2 linked regions of the Flammeovirga yaeyamensis genome follow. The protein of the gene in region 2 interacts with the protein of the main gene of each other region in a pairwise test. Links are inferred from orthologs where the notes say so. Each region holds a gene or a part of one and is shown on either strand. Other genes may lie near its edges. The genes, in order: rlmN and ftsZ.

Evidence for each region.
Region 1: the proteins of ftsZ (region 2) and rlmN interact in binary tests that used the Escherichia coli proteins (3 or more experiments, as listed by UniProt). The link is inferred for Flammeovirga yaeyamensis from one-to-one orthologs.

What each region holds. Positions count from the first base shown.
Region 1 is NZ_CP076132.1:4,925,385-4,933,813, reverse strand. The notes cover bases 703-3,659. They hold rlmN (23S rRNA (adenine(2503)-C(2))-methyltransferase RlmN), read right to left. Parts: upstream 2,731-3,659; coding sequence 1,675-2,730; downstream 703-1,674. Other genes in these bases: KMW28_RS19600 (tetratricopeptide repeat protein), read right to left, coding at 2,848-3,659; KMW28_RS19610 (DMT family transporter), read right to left, coding at 1,352-1,675; KMW28_RS19615 (DUF4476 domain-containing protein), read left to right, coding at 703-1,355. Also shown: more of KMW28_RS19615, read left to right, coding at 513-702; more of KMW28_RS19600, read right to left, coding at 3,660-4,431; KMW28_RS19595 (tetratricopeptide repeat protein), read right to left, coding at 4,542-5,735; gyrA (DNA gyrase subunit A), read right to left, coding at 5,863-8,429.
Region 2 is NZ_CP076132.1:4,086,700-4,097,448, forward strand. The notes cover bases 7,497-10,322. They hold ftsZ (cell division protein FtsZ), read right to left. Parts: upstream 9,700-10,322; coding sequence 8,293-9,699; downstream 7,497-8,292. Other genes in these bases: KMW28_RS16115 (DMT family transporter), read left to right, coding at 7,497-7,805; ftsA (cell division protein FtsA), read right to left, coding at 9,891-10,322. Also shown: KMW28_RS16105 (glycosyl hydrolase family 18 protein), read right to left, coding at 1-4,093; KMW28_RS16110 (heavy metal translocating P-type ATPase), read right to left, coding at 4,356-6,794; more of KMW28_RS16115, read left to right, coding at 6,933-7,496; more of ftsA, read right to left, coding at 10,323-10,749. UniProt on the Escherichia coli protein: Essential cell division protein that forms a contractile ring structure (Z ring) at the future cell division site. The regulation of the ring assembly controls the timing and the location of cell division.

The sequences.
Region 1 (8,429 bases), 840 kb from region 2 along the record:
ACCTATGTGTGGAGCGGATAAGCGCTGAAAGCATCTAAGCGCGAAACCCACCTCGAGATGAGATTTCCTTATGAGGGTTGTTATAGATGATGACGTTGATAGGCTTCAAGTGTAAGTTCAGAGATGGATTAAGCTGAGAAGTACTAATCGCCCGAAAGCTTTTCTTCGGTTGGTGTCCCCTGATGGGGGCACTGACAAAGTTTTTACTGTTCACAGTCAATGATATCAAGACATTGATGGTGCCAATGACGTAGGTGTTCACCTCTTCCCATTCCGAACAGAGCAGTTAAGCCCTACAGTGCTGATGGTACTGGGTTAACCCCCGGGAGAGTAAGTCGGCGCCACATTCATTAAATATAGAAGGTTAGTTAACACAAGATGTTGGCTAACCTTTTTTTGTGTTTATACCATTAATGCTTTCACTATTCTAATTTATTTCAACTTATCATATCTGACTATTGTAATAGAAATATGCTATACTAATCGATACTAGCTACTATTATTCAACCACTATGAGAAGCTTTAAATTACTTGTTTTTTTTCTATGCATGCAGTTATCGTATGCTCAAGATGATATTGAATGTAACCATGTATCCCAAGCTGATTTTGAAGAAGCTTTGAGGAGTTTAACAGAGTTGACTGAAGATGAATTCAGACATGAGATTAAATTGTATACTGAGAAATATTGTCTTGACAATGAACATATTCATATGATCACTAAATTGTTCAAAGCGGATGATGAAAGGATGGAATACTTGTTATTCGCATTTCATTATGTAGAAGATTGGTCACAAGCAAATACTTTTGATTATTATTTTGAAGACGAATTGAATAAAGAAAGTTTCCTTAATTATGTGCATAGTTTCCATAGTGAAATGGCTGATATGCATGAAAGCGTCCAGATGATAAATAGTGCTCCAATAGATGAAGAATGGGAAAGAGAAAATCTAAATGAAGCTGCGAAAGTAGTTTATGTAAAAGATTATAGAGGTAAAATAGGAGCCAACATACCAATGGCAACAGCAGACTATCAAATTCTGCGAACGAAGCTACAAAAACAAGGATATGACCATGAAAAAATTGTTCTATATAAAAAGATGATTCAAGGGAAAGGTTTATCTGTTGATCAATTAAACGGTATTCTCAGCTTATTCTCTTTTGAGAATGATAAAATGAAAATCTTTAATTCATCTTTATCCTCTATTTATGATTTAGATAATTTAGTCAATACAAAACAGCATTTCGTCAATTTTTTCAATAAAAATGAAATCGATAAAGTTACCAACAATAAGTTAAATGATTATGCTGTGGAGGTAATTTCGAAAGAGATGGATGTTGTTTATCAACAAGATTAATGAGCATTTGTTGATAAGTTGACGATAATCACACCAGATATTATTAATAATAAACCAATTATTGTGGATAAGTTGATGGTGTCATGATAATAAAAATATCCAATAGCATTTATCAACACAATCCCTAAACCTGACCAAACAGCATAAGCCACTCCAATAGGGATATGTTTAACCGTTAAGGATAAAAGGTAAAAAGAAACTCCATATAAAAGGATGGAAACTAATGAGGGATACAACTTTGTGTATCCCTCACTACTTTTTAAAGCAGAGGTCGCAAATACTTCTGCGATTATGGCAAGTAATAAATAAATGTAATGCATTACTTACCTTTCTTATTTTTATTCGCTAATTGTCCGCAAGCGGCATCAATATCTTTACCTCGACTTCTTCTTACATGCACGTTTACACCCTTTTTACTTAAATAATCGGCAAATCTTTGGATCTTATCTACTTTGGCATTTAAGAAGTCGGCTTCTGCAATAGGGTTATATTCAATGATATTTACCTTAGAAGGTAGGTGCTTTGTAAATTGGTATAATTCCTCAGCATCTTGTAAACTATCGTTGAAGTTGTTAAATACGATATATTCGTAAGTAACAGGATTTTTTGTTTTACTGAAGTAGTATTTTAGAGCATCTCTAAGAACATCTAAGTTATTTTGTTCATTGATAGGCATAATCTTGTTACGCTTCTCATCGTTGGCAGCATGTAGTGATAACGCTAAATTGAATTTAACTTCATCATCACCTAATTTTCTGATCATCTTAGCCACGCCTGCAGTGGAAACTGTAATTCTTTTTGATGCCATGTTAAGTCCATTGGGAGAAGTAATCTTCTCTACAGACTCTATCATATTTTTATAGTTCAACAATGGCTCTCCCATTCCCATATAAACTATATTGGTAAGTCCAGTATTGAACGTATCTAAAGCTTGTTGATTGATAGCTACAACTTGATCATAAATCTCCCCTGCATCAAGATTACGCTTTCTATCCATATAACCTGTAGCACAGAAAGAACAAGTTAATGAACAACCTACTTGAGATGATATACAAGCTGTCATTCTTGGTTCAGCAGGAATTAAAACACCTTCAACTAAATGTTTATCGTGCAATTGAAAAGCGGATTTAATAGTACCATCCGAACTTTTCTGAGATTTAAAAGTAGTTACAGGAAGAATTTCAAAATTTTCAGAAAGTAGCTCTCTTGTCTTCTTTGATAAATTGGTCATCTCATCGAACGACTTCGCAGAACTTTTCCATAACCAATCCTGGATTTGTTTTGCTCTGAAGCCTTTTTCCCCATTTTCAGTAAGAAAATCTTTTACTTGATCTTGTGATAATTTTCGAATATCTTTTTTACCTGACTTAATCATGGCTAATTTTTTTAGAAATGAGATGAATTTAAAGGTGTGTAGATGTAAAAACCCGAACCTCTCTGCGAAGTTCGGGTTTTTAGTTTAGAAAGAAAAAACTATTAAGTTTTAATGGAATTATTCCATTGCACTTAGTTTTTTGTCAACTTTCTCCATGTTCTCTTTGTCACCAGTTTGGTAGTAGATTTTAAGAAGAAGTTGTAAATATTTTGGCTCATCGTTACCAGCTTCTGCAGCTTTTACAGCGAAAGGAACGGCTTTTTCAGCAGACTCTTTCTTAGCAGCTTCTAATTCTTTAGCTTTTGCTGCATCTACATACTGACCAGTACCTTTTGTAGGTAATTCTTGCAATTGAGCGTTGTAAGCAACACTTTGGTTGTAGTACAATCTTGCTAAAGAATATAAAGCAGTAGTATTTTCGCTATCTAATTCTAAAACTTTTTTGTATTGATCGATAGCAAGTGTAGTATACTTGTCTTTGTGCTCAACTTCTTCAGACATATCAGTAGCTTGATCATAAAGCTGTGCTAACAACAATGAAGCGGCAGCATCTTGAGGATCTTTAGCGATGTTAGCTTTAGCAGATGCAATTGCTTCATCCATTTTGTCAAGTTTCAAGTAGTAAATGATCATACTTCTTGATAAGTCAGCATCATCAGCATTGTATTTTAAACCTTCAACACAGATATCTAAAGACTCTTGGTAGAATTTCTTTGCTTCTGTTTCTAAAGCAGCAATTTTAGTGTTTGCAGCTTCTAATTTTGCTTTAGCAGCATCTACTTCAGCTTGCGCTTCTTCCATTTCAGCTTTTGCTTGTTTTGCTCTTGTAGAAGAGTTAGAAGTTCTTCTTCCTCCGCCAGTAGCATAGTACTCATATCTTTCTTTCGAAGATTCAACAGTTTTAGAAGATCTTTCTATAGTATTTTCAGACTCTCTTACTTCGTAACCTAACTCGTCGATTGAGCTCTCGATATCAGTAACACCTTGTGAAGCGTAGAATAACAATTGCTTGTAATATACAGCGTCGTTTTTACCTAAAGAGAATAAAACTTTAGCATACTTTACTACTTCATCCTGTAAAGCTTTGATTTCAGCATCATCATCAACATCGTTTAGTAAGTTGATAGTAGCATATAAAGCATTTTGTGCAGCAGTTGTATCTTTTTTCACTCTTAAAGCCAAGTCAAATTCTTGTTTAGCTAAAGTGAAATCTTCTTCTTGCCAAGCTTTAGCACCTTCGTTGATGAAGTGGTTGTAGAAGTTAGTCAATTTAGAAGTTTTAGGTTGCATTGTCATTGGATCGATTTGATCCGGTTGATCTAACCAAACTGCTTTGTAAACTGGAGATTCTTTACCAATTACTTCTTTGTTACTTTTGATTTCATTGTAAGCTGATAAAACTGAGTCGATTGCAACTGTTACTTCGTCAGTTGAAGCACCTTCAGCTTGTGCAACTTGTGTATAGATATCACCTTTTACGTCTAGAGTTTTATCTTTAGCGATTACTGGTGATTTACCTTTGCTTGATAATTTGAATTTTTCATAAGCCACAGCTTTGTTAATCTCAGCTTGAGCTTCTGTCATTTCACCTTTAGTTAGGTAGGCAGCAGCTTTAGTAGCTGAACCCTTCTCCTGTGCTAATGCAGTACTAGAAACAGCAGCAGTCAAAGCGGCAGCTGCTAGAATTTTCGTGAATTTCATAGAAATATTATATGTTATATAGCTTAGAATACAATAATTTATTCCTCAACACGCAAACATAATATTTTCAAATTACATTTTTGATGATGTTAAGCATAAATTTTCTATCCCTACTTTACTTCTAACGATTCTTCTAGCTCTTTTAGTTCTTTAGAACGGTTTAATAAAAGTGAAGCATTGTAATAGGTTGTTAAGGCATCTTTATTTTCCTTGTCGAGTAAATAGGCCTTTTTGGCATTTAGGTAGGTGAGGTTTAAATAGAATTTCGCCTTTTTTCTTAATTCGGATTTATGGATATTTTTGTACTTTTCTTTTTGTTTGTTTGTACTCCAATTCATGATCACTTTTTGTATTTTCACTGCCTCCATAAATTGTAACTGACTGATATTCAGGTATGCATCTAATCTTGTTGGGCTAACATTTATTGCTCTAGTATAATAAAGCATGGCGAGATCAGGTTTTTCAAGAGATTCGTAAAGCATCCCAATATTCATTAAAGCTTTTTCATCTGAAGGATATTTTTTTACCAAAGGAAGAATCAAAGAAAGGCCTTTATTATACCAATGTTCTCTAACACAAATTCCTAAACCTCTGTAAACTAAAGAATAGTGAAGGGGATATTTTTCTAAACCTTTGTCAACCTCTTGAATCGCTTTTTTAGGATTTTTTAAATTTTCATAATAAAAAGCTCGACTTTCATAGACTTCAACACTATCATAATTTACCTCTAAAAGCATATCAGAATATTCTAATGCTTTTTCAAAATCTTGATTTAGTTCAGAGGCAATCATACTATACCTTAATATAATCGGATCAGTATGATTAATGTAAATAGCTTGACGAAAGAAAAAAGAGGCACTTTGTGTGTTGTTTTTGATGAATTCAGCTGCCCCCTCAGTAATTAGATTGTCGTAAAAACGATTTAATTCTGCTTGGGCATAAATATGAAATAGTTCGTCTTTTTGAGTGTAATTAAGAATCTTCTCAAACCATATAACGGTTTTTTCAGCATAATCAGAACAGATATCAAAATTTGAGGAATCTCTACAGTTTTCTTCAAGTGCTAGAAGAGAATAAGCTTTTCCTCTTAAGGAAAAAGTTTCCATTTCGCCTTCTTTTGATAAGGGAACATTTTCTAAAGAATCTAAATAATTTAAAGCATCATGACATCTATTCTCATTAATGGATATTCTGGTGAGTTTTAATAGACGCTCTTGAGTGCTACTACTTGATTGCCCTATGAGATGAAGAGGAAATAAAAGTACAAAAGAGTATATGATGATATAAGTAGATCTGATGTTCATATTGATCATGGAAGATTACACTCAGAAAATATCTAATTTTCGAGTTCAGGTTACTAATATAAATAATCTGATACAAAAAAAGGCAACCGCTTGATGCAGTTGCCTTAAATATTATTTCAATGAAAATTTATTCTTCTGAAGATTCCTCTTCGTTCGAATCGTTTTCATTTGTTGGAGTATCTGAAGCGTTTCCTTCCTCCGTACTGTTTTCTGGAGTTGTATTTTCTTCAGTCTCTTCTTCTTCTAAAATAGGCACTATTTCTACTGATGAAATTTCGTCACTATCGTTCAAACGGATCGCTTTTACACCTTGTGTAGCTCTACCCATGATACGGAAGTTAGAAACGGCAGTACGGATAGTAATACCTTCTTTAGTGATAACGATCAAATCATCAGACTCTTCTACAGAGAATAATGAAGCAAGCTTACCAGTTTTATCGGTTACTTGCATGGCTTTTAGACCTTTACCACCTCTATTTGTTCTACAAGGATATTCTTCTAAATCAGTACGTTTACCGTAACCATTTTCAGAGATCACCATTAGAGATTTAGTTTGTGCTTCAATTTCTTCTTTAGAAATACAAGCCATACCAACTACTCTATCTTCTTCTCCTTTAAGAATAATACCTCTAACACCAGTAGCACCTCTACCCATAGAACGGACATTGCTTTCGTCGAAACGAGTAGCCATACCCATACGAGTAGCGATAACAACATCATTCTGACCGTCAGTCAACATTACGTTGAATAACTTGTCACCTTCATTAATGTTGATAGCATTGATACCGTCACGACGTGGTCTAGAGTAAGCCTCAAGAACTGTCTTCTTCACGATACCTCTTTCTGTCAACATCATTAGGTAATGATTATTGATGTAATCTTGGTCGTTTAGGTTCTTCGTACAAATTACAGCTTGTACTTTTTCACCTTCACGGATGTTCAATAGGTTTTGAAGTGGTCTACCTTTAGCTGTCTTAGAGCCTTCAGGTAAACGGAATACTTTCTGCCAGTATACTCTACCTAAGTTAGTGAATAACAATAGGTAATTGTGGTTACTAGCTACGAACATATGTTCTGTAAAGTCGTCATCTTTCGATGATGCACCTCTAGAACCTACGCCACCACGACCTTGTGATTTATAATCAATTAGTGGAGTACGCTTGATATAACCTTCGTGAGAAATAGTAATCACCATTTCTTTATCTTCGATTAAATCTTCGATATCAAGATCATCCGCATTGTATTCAATACGAGATCTTCTTTCGTCACCGTACTTCTCTTTTACTTCGATTAGATCATTCTTAATGATATCCATTTGGCGCTCACGTCTAGCCAAGATATCTCTTAAGTCTTCTACTAAAGCAACAACTTCTTTATGCTCTTCGATGATCTTTTCTCTTTCAAGACCAGTCAATCTTTGAAGACGCATATCCAAAATAGCTTTCGCTTGAATCTCACTAAACTCGAATTTAGCAATCAATTCAGCTCTTGCTATTTCACCATCTTTTGATGCTCTAATTAAAGCGATCACCTCATCTAAATTATCTAAAGCTTTTAAGTAACCTTCTAAGATATGAAGTCTTCTTTCTGCTTCGTCTAATTCAAATTGTGTTCTTCTGATAATTACCTCATGACGATGCTCCACATAATGGTGGATTAAATCATAAAGATTTAACGTCTTCGGTCTACCTTTAACTAGTGCAATGTTGTTTACACTGAAAGAACTTTGAAGTGCTGTTTGTTTGAACAAGTGGTTCAATACAACGTCTGGCACTGCATCTTTTTTCAGTTCGTATACGATACGAATACCGCTTTTATCGGATTCATCACGTATTGCAGAAATACCTTCGATTTTCTTTTCATTAACAAGGTCGGCAGTCTTTTCGATCATGTTTGCCTTGTTGACCATGTAAGGAATTTCTGTAACAACGATTTGCTCACGTCCATTTCCGATAGTTTCGAATGCAGTAACAGCACGCATTACTACTCTACCTCTACCAGTTTCTAACGCTTTTTTAACTCCATCATATCCATAAATGATTGCTCCTGTAGGGAAATCCGGGCCTTTGACAATGTCAGTCAGCTCGCTCATTTCGATATCTGGATTCTCAATATATGCGATAATGGCTTCACACACTTCATTCATGTTGTGAGGAGCCATGTTTGTAGCCATACCTACGGCGATACCCGATGAACCGTTCAGAAGAAGGTTTGGAATTCTAGAAGGTAACACTGATGGTTCCTTCAATGAATCGTCAAAGTTAGGTTCAAAGTCTACCGTGTTCTTTTTGATGTCAGAAAGCATTTCACCTGCGATCTCTTTCATACGAGCCTCCGTATAACGCATCGCTGCAGGAGAGTCACCATCAATTGAACCAAAGTTACCTTGTCCGTCTACAAGCATGTAACGCAATGACCAAGGTTGAGCCATACGAACCATTGTGTCGTATACTGATGAGTCACCATGTGGATGGTACTTACCAAGAACTTCACCAACGATTCTGGCTGATTTTTTATACGGTCTGTTATAGCTTAGTCCAAGTTCTGCCATACCGTACAACACACGCCTGTGTACAGGCTTAAGACCGTCTCTAACATCAGGAAGTGCACGAGATACAATCACCGACATTGAATAATCAATGTAGGCACTTCTCATTTCATCCTCTATGTTAATAGAGATGATATTTTCGTCTG
Region 2 (10,749 bases):
ATGTACCTGACCAATAACGAAGAGATGTTTCTACTGAATAGATCGGGTTAGCATCAGATGCTTTGGTATATTTACTGTTGTCTACATCGTAAAGAGAAGAGTGAGGTCCGATAGGTGAATCGTTCCATGATCCTGTGAAATCATAGGTCATCAACCCTAACCAATCCAAGTAAGCTACTAGATCTGCATCGTAGTTATTGCCATACCAAGGAGTCGCAAAAACAGCACTTGATAACATCATAGATGGACGTTTCGCTCTGATCATTTTCGCTAGTAAAGTAAGACCGTATGATGCAGGATGTGCACCTTGCTCTACTTCACCACCCCACTGATCAGTACCTCTAGTACGACCACCTTGCTCCGCTGTTCCTGAAATTGCGGGGTCAGCCCACCAGCATTCTAAATCCAAATCAATACCGTCTAAGTTGTACTTATCTACAAAGGCAATCAATTTATCTGCAGTAGCATCGATGACAGCTGGATTGTCTCTATACTGTTCCATTACATGCAAGAAACCGAAATCTTCCGCTCCACCTAAAGCGATGGATACTGTGGCACCTTGGCTGTGTGCTTTTGGTACGATGATCGGCAATAAAGAATCCAATACATGCAATGACTCATCGCTAAACTCTCCATTGGTGAAAGACGGAGAATTATATCCTGCTGGGTTATTTTGGTAGAAGGTTAAGAAAGCAACATTTACATGAGTTACTTTAGTGTAATCCAAATCGCCAGGACTTCCTTTCCAAGTAGGAACATAACCAATAATTCTTTGAGATCCCGATGGAGCTGGAGCAAATGGACCTGTCAGATTAATGGTACCGTCTGGGTTCACATCACTTACTGATGATTGAGTAAACTGTACCACTTTAGTAGCTGTGGTTACGTTTCCTTGTGCATCCGTTGCTGTGGCAGTAATTGTGTAGCTTCCGAAAGATGTTGGAGTAAATGTTGTTTTATTTCCATTTACAGAAGTTCCATCTACATTTAAAACTACATCAGAAACTACCCCATTTTCGTCTTGGGCATCGACTTCAATATCAATTGTTGTGAGTGAAGTATACGTATCTCCTGCTGGATGTAAGAAGGCAACCGTAGGGACAACATCACCTAAACCGCCATTACCACAAACTTCACCTGTATCTTCCCAAGGATCACCATTACCTGGCTCATCACCCTGAGTCCACCATTTCGCTCTATAGATTTTTCCATTATGCACCACCTGATTACCTCCAGTATAAACTGCCGTTGATTCCCAAACTGGATGAGGACAATCTACTACATCAGGTACCTCTGCTACAATAAGTGTTGCAGATTGTGAAGCTGTTAAACCATCATTATCGGTTACTGTTACCTCTACAACATAAGAACCGTAAGCGGTTACCTCATAAGTTCCTTCTGCTACTTCAGTACCGTTTACAGTATATACTGTTGAAGCAATTGTTCCATCCTCATCATTTGATGTTGATGATAAAGTGAAAGAATAAGGAAGCATTGTTTGCACTGTCTCTGTGCCTGGAGAGGTTAAGGTAACCGTTGGTGCAATTGGCTGTACTTCAGATAAAGTGATATTGACAGTAGTTGAACTCGTCAAACCTGTATCATCTGTAGCCGTTGCAACGATTTCATAATCGCCATAAGTTTCTGCACTATATGTTGCTTCTGAAACTACAGTACCGTTTACAGTAACTGCCACAGAAGCGACTGTTCCGTCTTCGTCTGCACTATTTGTAGATAGGTCAAAGACATATGGTAATGTATTTTGCATGATCGTTCCTGATGCCAAAGTAGCGAACGATACTGTTGGAGCAATTGGACCAACTTCACACGGTCCTAATGATTTCCACCAATGTTCTGCGGTTCCCGGAACTACATTATACAAGTTGTTTACTTGCGCCTCGTAAAGCACACCTTCATGACTTACGACATCACCTGAGTTGTAAATTGCAGGATAAGCAGCATATTCTGGAGCATCACAATTTCCAGTTCCTCCTCCTGTATCAACATCTTCTTCTATGGTAATCGTAGATGAAGCAGTTGCTGTTTCACCATCATTATCAGTTACTGTCACATTAATAGTAAACTGACCAAATGCTGATGGAGTCCATGAAGCCGGTGACGCTGTAAAAGATTGTCCATCTACAGCAATAGCAATAGATTCAATCGTTCCATCTGTATCTTGAGCATCAACAATAATTTCTATAGCTTCCAAAGTAGCTACTGTTAAAGTAGATGCATCCACCGGAGATGTAATAGTAACCGTTGGTGCTTGATTAGAAACGTTTGTGTCGTTAATTACGATCGATGCAGTTTTAGTAGTCGCCTTTCCAAGATCGTCTGTTGCTTTTACAACAATGGCTTGCTCTCCGAATGAGGAAGGAGTGAAAGTTACTTCATAGGTGTCGGCATTAACTGTTGGAGTAACCGCACTCCCATTAACAGTTACTTCTACTGAAGCTACAGCAACGTCGTCTGTTGCGGTGAATGTGAATGTAACATCCTCTAAAGTTGGAGTATCAATAGTTGCCGGAGCAGTAATTGTTACTACAGGTGCAGGGTTGATTGGACCTGATCCTTCTGCAAAAACTTTATTTACAACATGAGCCAATTCAGGTACTGTTGTCGGACATAATGGATAAGTACCCACTTTTCCATTTTCTGTACCTACATTCCAATCAGTAAATACCTGCCAGATAATTACACCTCCGATATCATTATCATTTATATATTCCGATTTTAGAGTAATTGATTGTTCGTCATCATAAGAAGTGAAATAATTATTTCCTCCTGCTGATTTCGTTAAGTAAGGAACTTTCGCATTATCGTCCCAATGCTTTGTCCAACCTCCAGAAGCAATTGCCTCTTTGATTTGGAAATAGTAAGGAGAACCTTCCGTTGCTCCCCAGTTATTTAAATCTGCAGCAGAAGATACTGGACCGTCCACAGAGAAAGTCACGTCTTTTTTGATGGTTGGAGCGTTAACACCTGCAGGTCCATCTGTTACCACACCACGACCATAAAAGGCCATACCCATACATATTTTCTGAGAATTGATTCCTAAAGAATCACTCATGTAAGAGAACGTTGTATGCCATGAGAAATCTCCCCACTCTTCTCCTGGGTAAGGATATAAAGGCGAGTTATGGCCTGCAATACTTGACCATCCACCATGAAAATCATACGACATCATGTTGTAATAATCCATGACCTTGTCTAACTCTGTCCATTCTAAGTTTTTCAATTTAGTTGGAGCTGCAGAGAAAGCTGCTGTAATCAAACGGTCTGGTCCGATGGCTGCTCTAATGTCTTGCATCAAAAGAGTGAAATTATGGTAATCGTCTTCCGTTCCCGTAAAATTCATCCCTGCAAATGGACCTGGGTATTCCCAATCGATATCAATTCCATCAAATCCATATTCTTCCACAAGAGTAACACAGTCTTGGATGAATCTTGCTTTCTTTACGGGATCTGCTGCCATTTCAGGAAAATGCTTACACATCGACCATCCACCGATAGATGCCATTACTTTCACACCATATTGATGTGCAATTTTAATCATACCCGGAGATGGATATTCTGTTAAAGGCCATTCGCCTTGCTCACCTGTTGCTGTTCTAATCCAGCCGTTGTAAGCTCCACTTGGTTTTGGTTCATAACCTAGTTCATAAAGAACGTCGTCCCATCCCCAAAATTCTTGAGGAAAACCTAAAACCATTGCTTGATCATGAGAAGAGTACTTGTCGGGATGAAGCATTTCTCCCGGTTGTTGGATAGTACCCTCTTGATAGATCTGTTTGTTTCTCAAATCTCCACTATGAAGAGAACCATCGACTGCCACTCCAAAAAAGGAGAAGTTTAAGATAGTGTACTGAGAATAGTCGATGTTGTAGTGGTTGAGAGAACCTTTTGGAATGTTGAAATCCTGACCTTTCCAAGCGTCCCAGTTAGGGACATAACCGATGACTTGTTTTCCGTGGTCTTTTGTCGCATAAGGAGCGCCCGAGTCAATCTGACCCATAGCTCCGCTAAATGGCATCATCGTCATGAGCCATGCAGAAAGTCCAATGAGGAACTTCTTGTAGATGTTGTTCATCTTTTTGATAGTTAGATTGTAAATAAAAGAATAGTAGCTGATTATAAGTTTGGATATTACTGAAGTTAAACTTGTTGCTACCTGATGACAAACCTATTTAGAATCTTCATCAAAATAAAAAGTGTACAACATACAATTAGAGATACAACATCAAATTGAGTAGATACAAAAAAGGGTACAAAAAGTATGTACCTTGGGGGTACACACCTTCCATACCACTATATTTTTCGGACATTTTGAGGATACAACCTCAAATGATTTTTTAATTTTTAGAGTTATTGATCACAAACTTTCTTCCTGCCCATGTTGTTCCCATCATGCCTACAAGTACCACAGAAATAGAACTTAAAGGCATCAATATCGCAGCAATTAATGGAGATAAATTTCCTTGAACTGCAAAACTTAACCCAATAATGTTATAAAAGAATGAGATGACGAATCCAACATACACCATTCGAACTGCAGCTTTAGAGAAACGAAGGTATTTGTTTAGGTCTTTCACTCTATTGGCAGCTAAAATACCATCACAAGCAGGGGAGAATTGATGAGCATCTTCCGCTACAGCAATACCCACATCAGATTGTTTCAAAGCACCTGCATCATTTAGACCATCACCAATCATCAATACTGTTTTTTTATTGGATTGATGGGATTGAATATCATCCATCTTATCTTTTGGCGATTGATCAAATTTCATTTCGGTATTTTCGGGAAAGATCTTTTGCAACCTTTCTCTCTCCGATGAGTTATCACCTGACAACAATGAAATACCATAGCCCTTCCCTACTAAATAATGTAATAGTTTATCAATGCCTTTTCTTAATGATTGTGCTAAGGTAAATCGACCAATCACTTCATCATTTATTTGAACATAGGAAACTGTTTGGAATGTTTTCTTACCAAACCCCTCAGCAGAAACAAAAGCTGCTTTACCCATTTTCATAGGTACACCCTCTACGATTCCCTCAATTCCGTTTCCTTCGACCTCTTTAAAATCAGTTACTGATAATTTTTGATCGAATGATTTCATATCGTCTGCAATTCTGCTTGACACCGGGTGAGTCGACTGAGAAGTCAGGGCATAAACCATAGCTTTTTGATGACCGGAAAGTGCATCCCCTTCAAAATTAATTCCTTGCTCTTTAGCCGAAGTAATCGTGCCTGTTTTATCAAATACTAAGTGATTAACACTGGCCATTTTTTCTACTGCACGAACATCTCTCACATAAAGACCGAAACGAGCCATTATTCTCATCGCATTACCTAATGCAAAAGGAGCATTTAAGGCCAATGCACATGGACAAGCAATAATCAACACCGCTGTAAAGGTATTCACCGCATGAGTGGGTCCATCCACATTCCACCAATACACACCAGCAATAGATGCGACTAATAGAATAACTAAAGTGAACCACTTACTAATTACATTGGTCTTGGATTGTAAGAAATCCGCTGTATTTTCTTCCGTAAACGTTTGTTCGTTCCAAAGTCTCGTTAAATACGACTGTGATACTTCTTTAGTTACTTCTACTTGAATGACACCTGCAGTCTGCTTCCCTCCTGCATATAATAAATCACCCGATTTCTTTCCCACAGGTTTAGATTCACCCGTCACGAAACTGTAATCTATTTGTGCATCTCCTCTTTTTAAGATGGCATCAGCGGGTATTAATTCGCCGTTTCTGATTTCCAACGTATCGTTGATCTCCAGCTTACTTAATGGAATATTTTCTTTCTCTCCTTTAACAATTCTAGTGACTGCTATAGGAAAATATGATTTATAATCACGTTCAAAGGAGATATTATCAAATGTCTTTTGTTGGAACCACTTACCAATTAAAAGTAGGAAGATCAAGGCGCCTAAAGAATCTAAGTAACCTGCTCCTGTTTCCATCAAAATTTCAAAAGCACTTCTTAAGAATAAGGCAAAAATACCTAGTGAGATAGGGACATCAATATTTACCCCTTTGTGTTTGATAGCTTGCCAAGCGGATGTCAGATAATCCTTGGCCCCATAGAAAAATACAGGCAAACTTAGAATCAGATTAAGGTAACCGAATAGATCAATAAAATCCTTATCCTCTACGGTAATTCCTAAATACTCTGGGAAACTAAGCATCATGATATTACCAAAGCAAAAACCAACTACACCTAACTTAATGTAAAATGATTTCTCCTGACTCCTTCTTTGTTTCTCTTTTTTGTTCTTTTCAAGGTCATCTAGGTTGATTAATGGTTCATAACCTAAATTAATCAACATCTCTACTAAAGATCTTAAGGTGATTTTATCTTCTTCAAAAGTGATATAGATTTCACGCTTCAAGAAATTGACCTTAGATTCTAATACGCCTCCGTGTAATTCAGGCAGTTTTTCCAAGAGCCAAATACATGATGAACAGTGTATTTGAGGAAGATAGAAAGACAGTTTTGCGATGTTTCCATCTGTAAAATCAATCAGTTTACTGCGGATAACATCATCGTCTAGGTAAGCTAATTTTTCTTTTTGAGAGCGTCCTTTTTGTTGTACTCCAGGTTGATTATTTAATCGATAATAATCGGATAGATTGTTCTCTTGTAATAAGTCATATACCATATGACAACCATTACAACAAAACTTCTTTCCTTCATCATTTGTTATGATTTCATCGACACAGTCTTCCCCGCAGTGGTAACAAGTTTCTTTATGATTATTTGAGTGCATTCAGTTCATATTCAAGTATGAATGGCAATTTACACCCTGAAATCATAAATAGTTATTGATAAATGTCAATGAAATAGAATAATTCACATTTTTTACATTACTTTTGGTCAACCAATTTTTATATGGACAAATAATTACATGAAACTACATTTAGGCAAAGGTTCTCAACAAATGCTTTTATCTGCTTTCGTCATAACGAGTATGCAGGTAATTGTGAAAGTTATTAATCACATTCCTCCTCAAGAAATCGTATTTTTTAGAGCACTGATTGCATTCGTTATCAGTTACGTAACGCTAAAAAGACAAAACGTAAATGTATGGGGTAACAACAAAGGATGGTTACTAACTCGTGGTTTTGTAGGTACTTTAGGTATGGTATTACTTTTTGCAAGTTATCAAAACCTTCCATTAGCCACAGCAGTGGTCTTACAAAATCTAGCTCCTCTTTTTACTGCAGTATTAGCAGTGCTCTTCTTAAACAAAACGTTAAAACCTATTCAATACCTATTCTTCATTTTATCTATTGTAGGTGTTGTGGTCATTAAAGGTTTCGACCCAGATGTTGATATGTTCTACCTTGTTGTTTCTGTACTAGGTGCACTTGCAGCTGCAGGAGCTTATACAGCGATAGGTAAATTAAAAGGCAAAGAACATCCGGTGGTCATCATATTTTACTTCCCATTCATCGCCGTTCCTTTAACGGGAGTTTGGTGCTATTTTACTGAATGGACCACTCCTGCGGGTTGGGATTGGGTGGCCTTATTAGCGATTGGTATCTTATCACAAATTAGTCAGATCCTTTTAACTAAAGCATATCAATCTGATGATGATACAGCAACAGTTGCTAGTATGAACTACAGTAGTGTAATTTATGGTGTTGCCTATGGTATCTTATTATTTGGCGAATTCTTCTCATGGCAAGTACTTATGGGAATGCTATTAGTGGTTGCTGGTTCTATTTTGAATTTGATTTATACGAATAGAAAGGCGGTTACGGAGACGAAAGCGTAGATTATTAGGTAGCAGGTAGCAGGTAGCAGGTAGCAGGTAGCAAAATTGACACTCGTTTTTAATTAGGAATTAGGAGATAGGAATTAGGAGTTTCTAATCTAACGCTCGGTTTTAAGTAATAACTAATAGGGAATAAGTAGAGTTTTTTTTAAAGTGGAGTATCAAAGGCCCATTGATTTATTGCTGGAGATGATTATAAAGTAAGAGGTAAAAGGTAAGGTGATAAAATAAATGCTTTAATATACACCTCTACAATTATTACGAGGTGGTGCAACCCCTCGTAAATAAGATAAAGTATCTAAAACATTGATATTCATTTCGAATAAGGAATATCATTCACCTCTCTTACACAAGGAGGGGTGCAACCCCTCTGAATATGCCAGAGACGAAACATAATATAACCTCTCCTCTACAAGGGTATATAAAACACAAAAAAGGTCGAAGACTTAAATCTTCGACCTTTTTTAATTTATAAAACTATAGTGTTTTATTCTTCTTCTTTTGATGAATTCAATTTCACTCCTCTTCTCAAATAAGCTGGAACATCTCTAAGATCTTTCAGTTCTTCACTTGAGATATCTTTCATCGAGTCAATTTTCTTATAACTAGATAATCGACCTTCAAATGGAGTTTCTAATGCTTCTTCGTTTTCTGATTTTTTAATTTCAGGAGTAGGAGCATCGTAATCATCCTCTAAAGAATAAACTGTTTTTGTTCTTTCTTCTTGAACTTCACTTGTTTGGGGAGCCGCCGAAATTTCTTCCTCAGCTTTCACTTCAGGAGAATCTTCAACAACTTGAGGTGCTTCAACCTCTACTTTTACTGGTTCAGGCTTAGTTACATTAGGTGTATTTATTTTTCTACCTAAGCCAGACTCCCCTTTGTTAAAAAAATCACCCTTAGGTAACTCGTTATCAGTTTCGAAACCTGTCGCAATAACAGTAACGCTGATAGCATCACCTAAAGACTCATCTTTTGCAACACCGAAGATTACTTCAGCTTCTTCACCTGCTCTGTCTTGGATGTAAGTTGTTACTTGCTCCAATTCAGCCATGTCAAGATCGTCATAATCGCTTACTACTAATGATAATAAGATGTATTTAGCATTAGTAATATCAGTGTTATTCAATAATGGAGAGGCGATTGCTTGTTCAGTTGCTCTAATTGCACGGTCTTCGCCCGATTCAATTGATGAGCCCATAACAGCTGTACCTGCTTCTCTCATTACAGTATTAACGTCTTCGAAATCGACGTTGATATATGCATCAACAGTAATGATTTCTGCAATTGATTTTGCAGCTCTTGCTAAAACATTATCTGCTTGAGAGAATGCTTCACGCATAGATGAACGACCGTAAACTTCTTTCAGTTTCTCGTTCAAAATAACCAATACTGTATCACAGTGTTCTTTTAATTCTTCGATACCTGTTAAGGCACGTCTTTCTTTAGGTTTTCCTTCAAACCTGAAAGGCATTGTAACAATACCAACAGTTAGAATACCTAAACTACGAGCAATCTCAGCAATTACCGGAGCAGCACCAGTACCTGTACCACCACCCATACCGGCTGTGATAAATACCATTTTAGTACCATTCGATAAAAATTGCTTGATTTCATCCTTAGTTTCTAATGCAGACTCTCTTCCGATTTCAGGTTTTGCACCTGCACCGAGGCCGTCAGTTAACTCAAGGCCTAATTGTACTTTATTAGGAACAGGACTAGATTCTAAAGCCTGCTTATCAGTATTAGCGATAAAGAAATCCACATCGTGAATTCCAAGTTCGTACATGTGTCGGACAGCATTACCGCCTCCTCCACCAACACCAACCACTTTGATAATTTTGTTAGCAGCAGGGTTGCTAGACATATCAAACTCGTAGCTCGTTTCAGTCATAGACTCAAAAAATTTATTCTTAAAGACCTTACAAAAGGTCGTAAATTCTATTACAAATAATTACTGCTAAATTAATAGCAATAATCGAAAGATTATACTATTCTTAGAACAATCTCTAAAAAATTACAATTCCTTGATATGAAATTACATAATTTTAGTACTTAGTCCTAAGAGTATTGAAAAAATCCAATTTAATCTTTATAATCTTCATCATCATCGTAGTCATCGATCAACAAATCTTTCGCTTTTTGTAAAAAGTCAGAAAAAATGTTCTTTCCACGAGGGCTTGTTGGTTCGACTACTTTTGATTTATCTTGAGAGATTCTCTTCTTTTCTTCTTGTTGAATTGGCTGTTGATAAATGCTTCTTGGACGGTTTTTATCTCTTTCATCAATAGATTTAAAACCAGCCAAAGCCAATCCTAATGCTGTAGCAAACTTTGGATCTTTTACTCTATCAGAACCATGAGATTTACCAAGGAATTCGATAGGATATCCAATACGAGTATCCAATCCAATTTTATATTCAAATAGATGTTGAAGATTTCTTAGTTTGGCTCCTCCACCAGTTAATACTAAACCTCCAGCTAATTTGTCCATATAACCAGAATCTTTCAATTCGGCAGAAATAAGATCAATAATTTCTTCCATTCTCGCTTCGATGATGTAAGCAAGATTTTTAATTGATACCTCTTTTGGTGTCCTATTATTGATTCCAGGAATTTCTACTACATCAGAATCTTTTGTATTGGCAGCCATAGACTGTCCAAATTTCACTTTTAATAATTCTGCTTGGTTTTGCATTACTGCACAACCTTGTTTGATATCAGAAGTGATGATATCTCCTCCAAATGGAATTACCGCTGTGTGTCTGATAATACCATCATAGAATATTGCAATATCAGTTGTTCCTCCTCCAATATCGATAATTGCAACACCTGCTTCTTTTTCCTCCTCAGAAAGTACGGCCATACTTGATGCTAGAGGTTCCAACATCATTTGATCGTTTTCTAAGTTACTTCTCTCAATACATTTTGTAATATTTCGAATA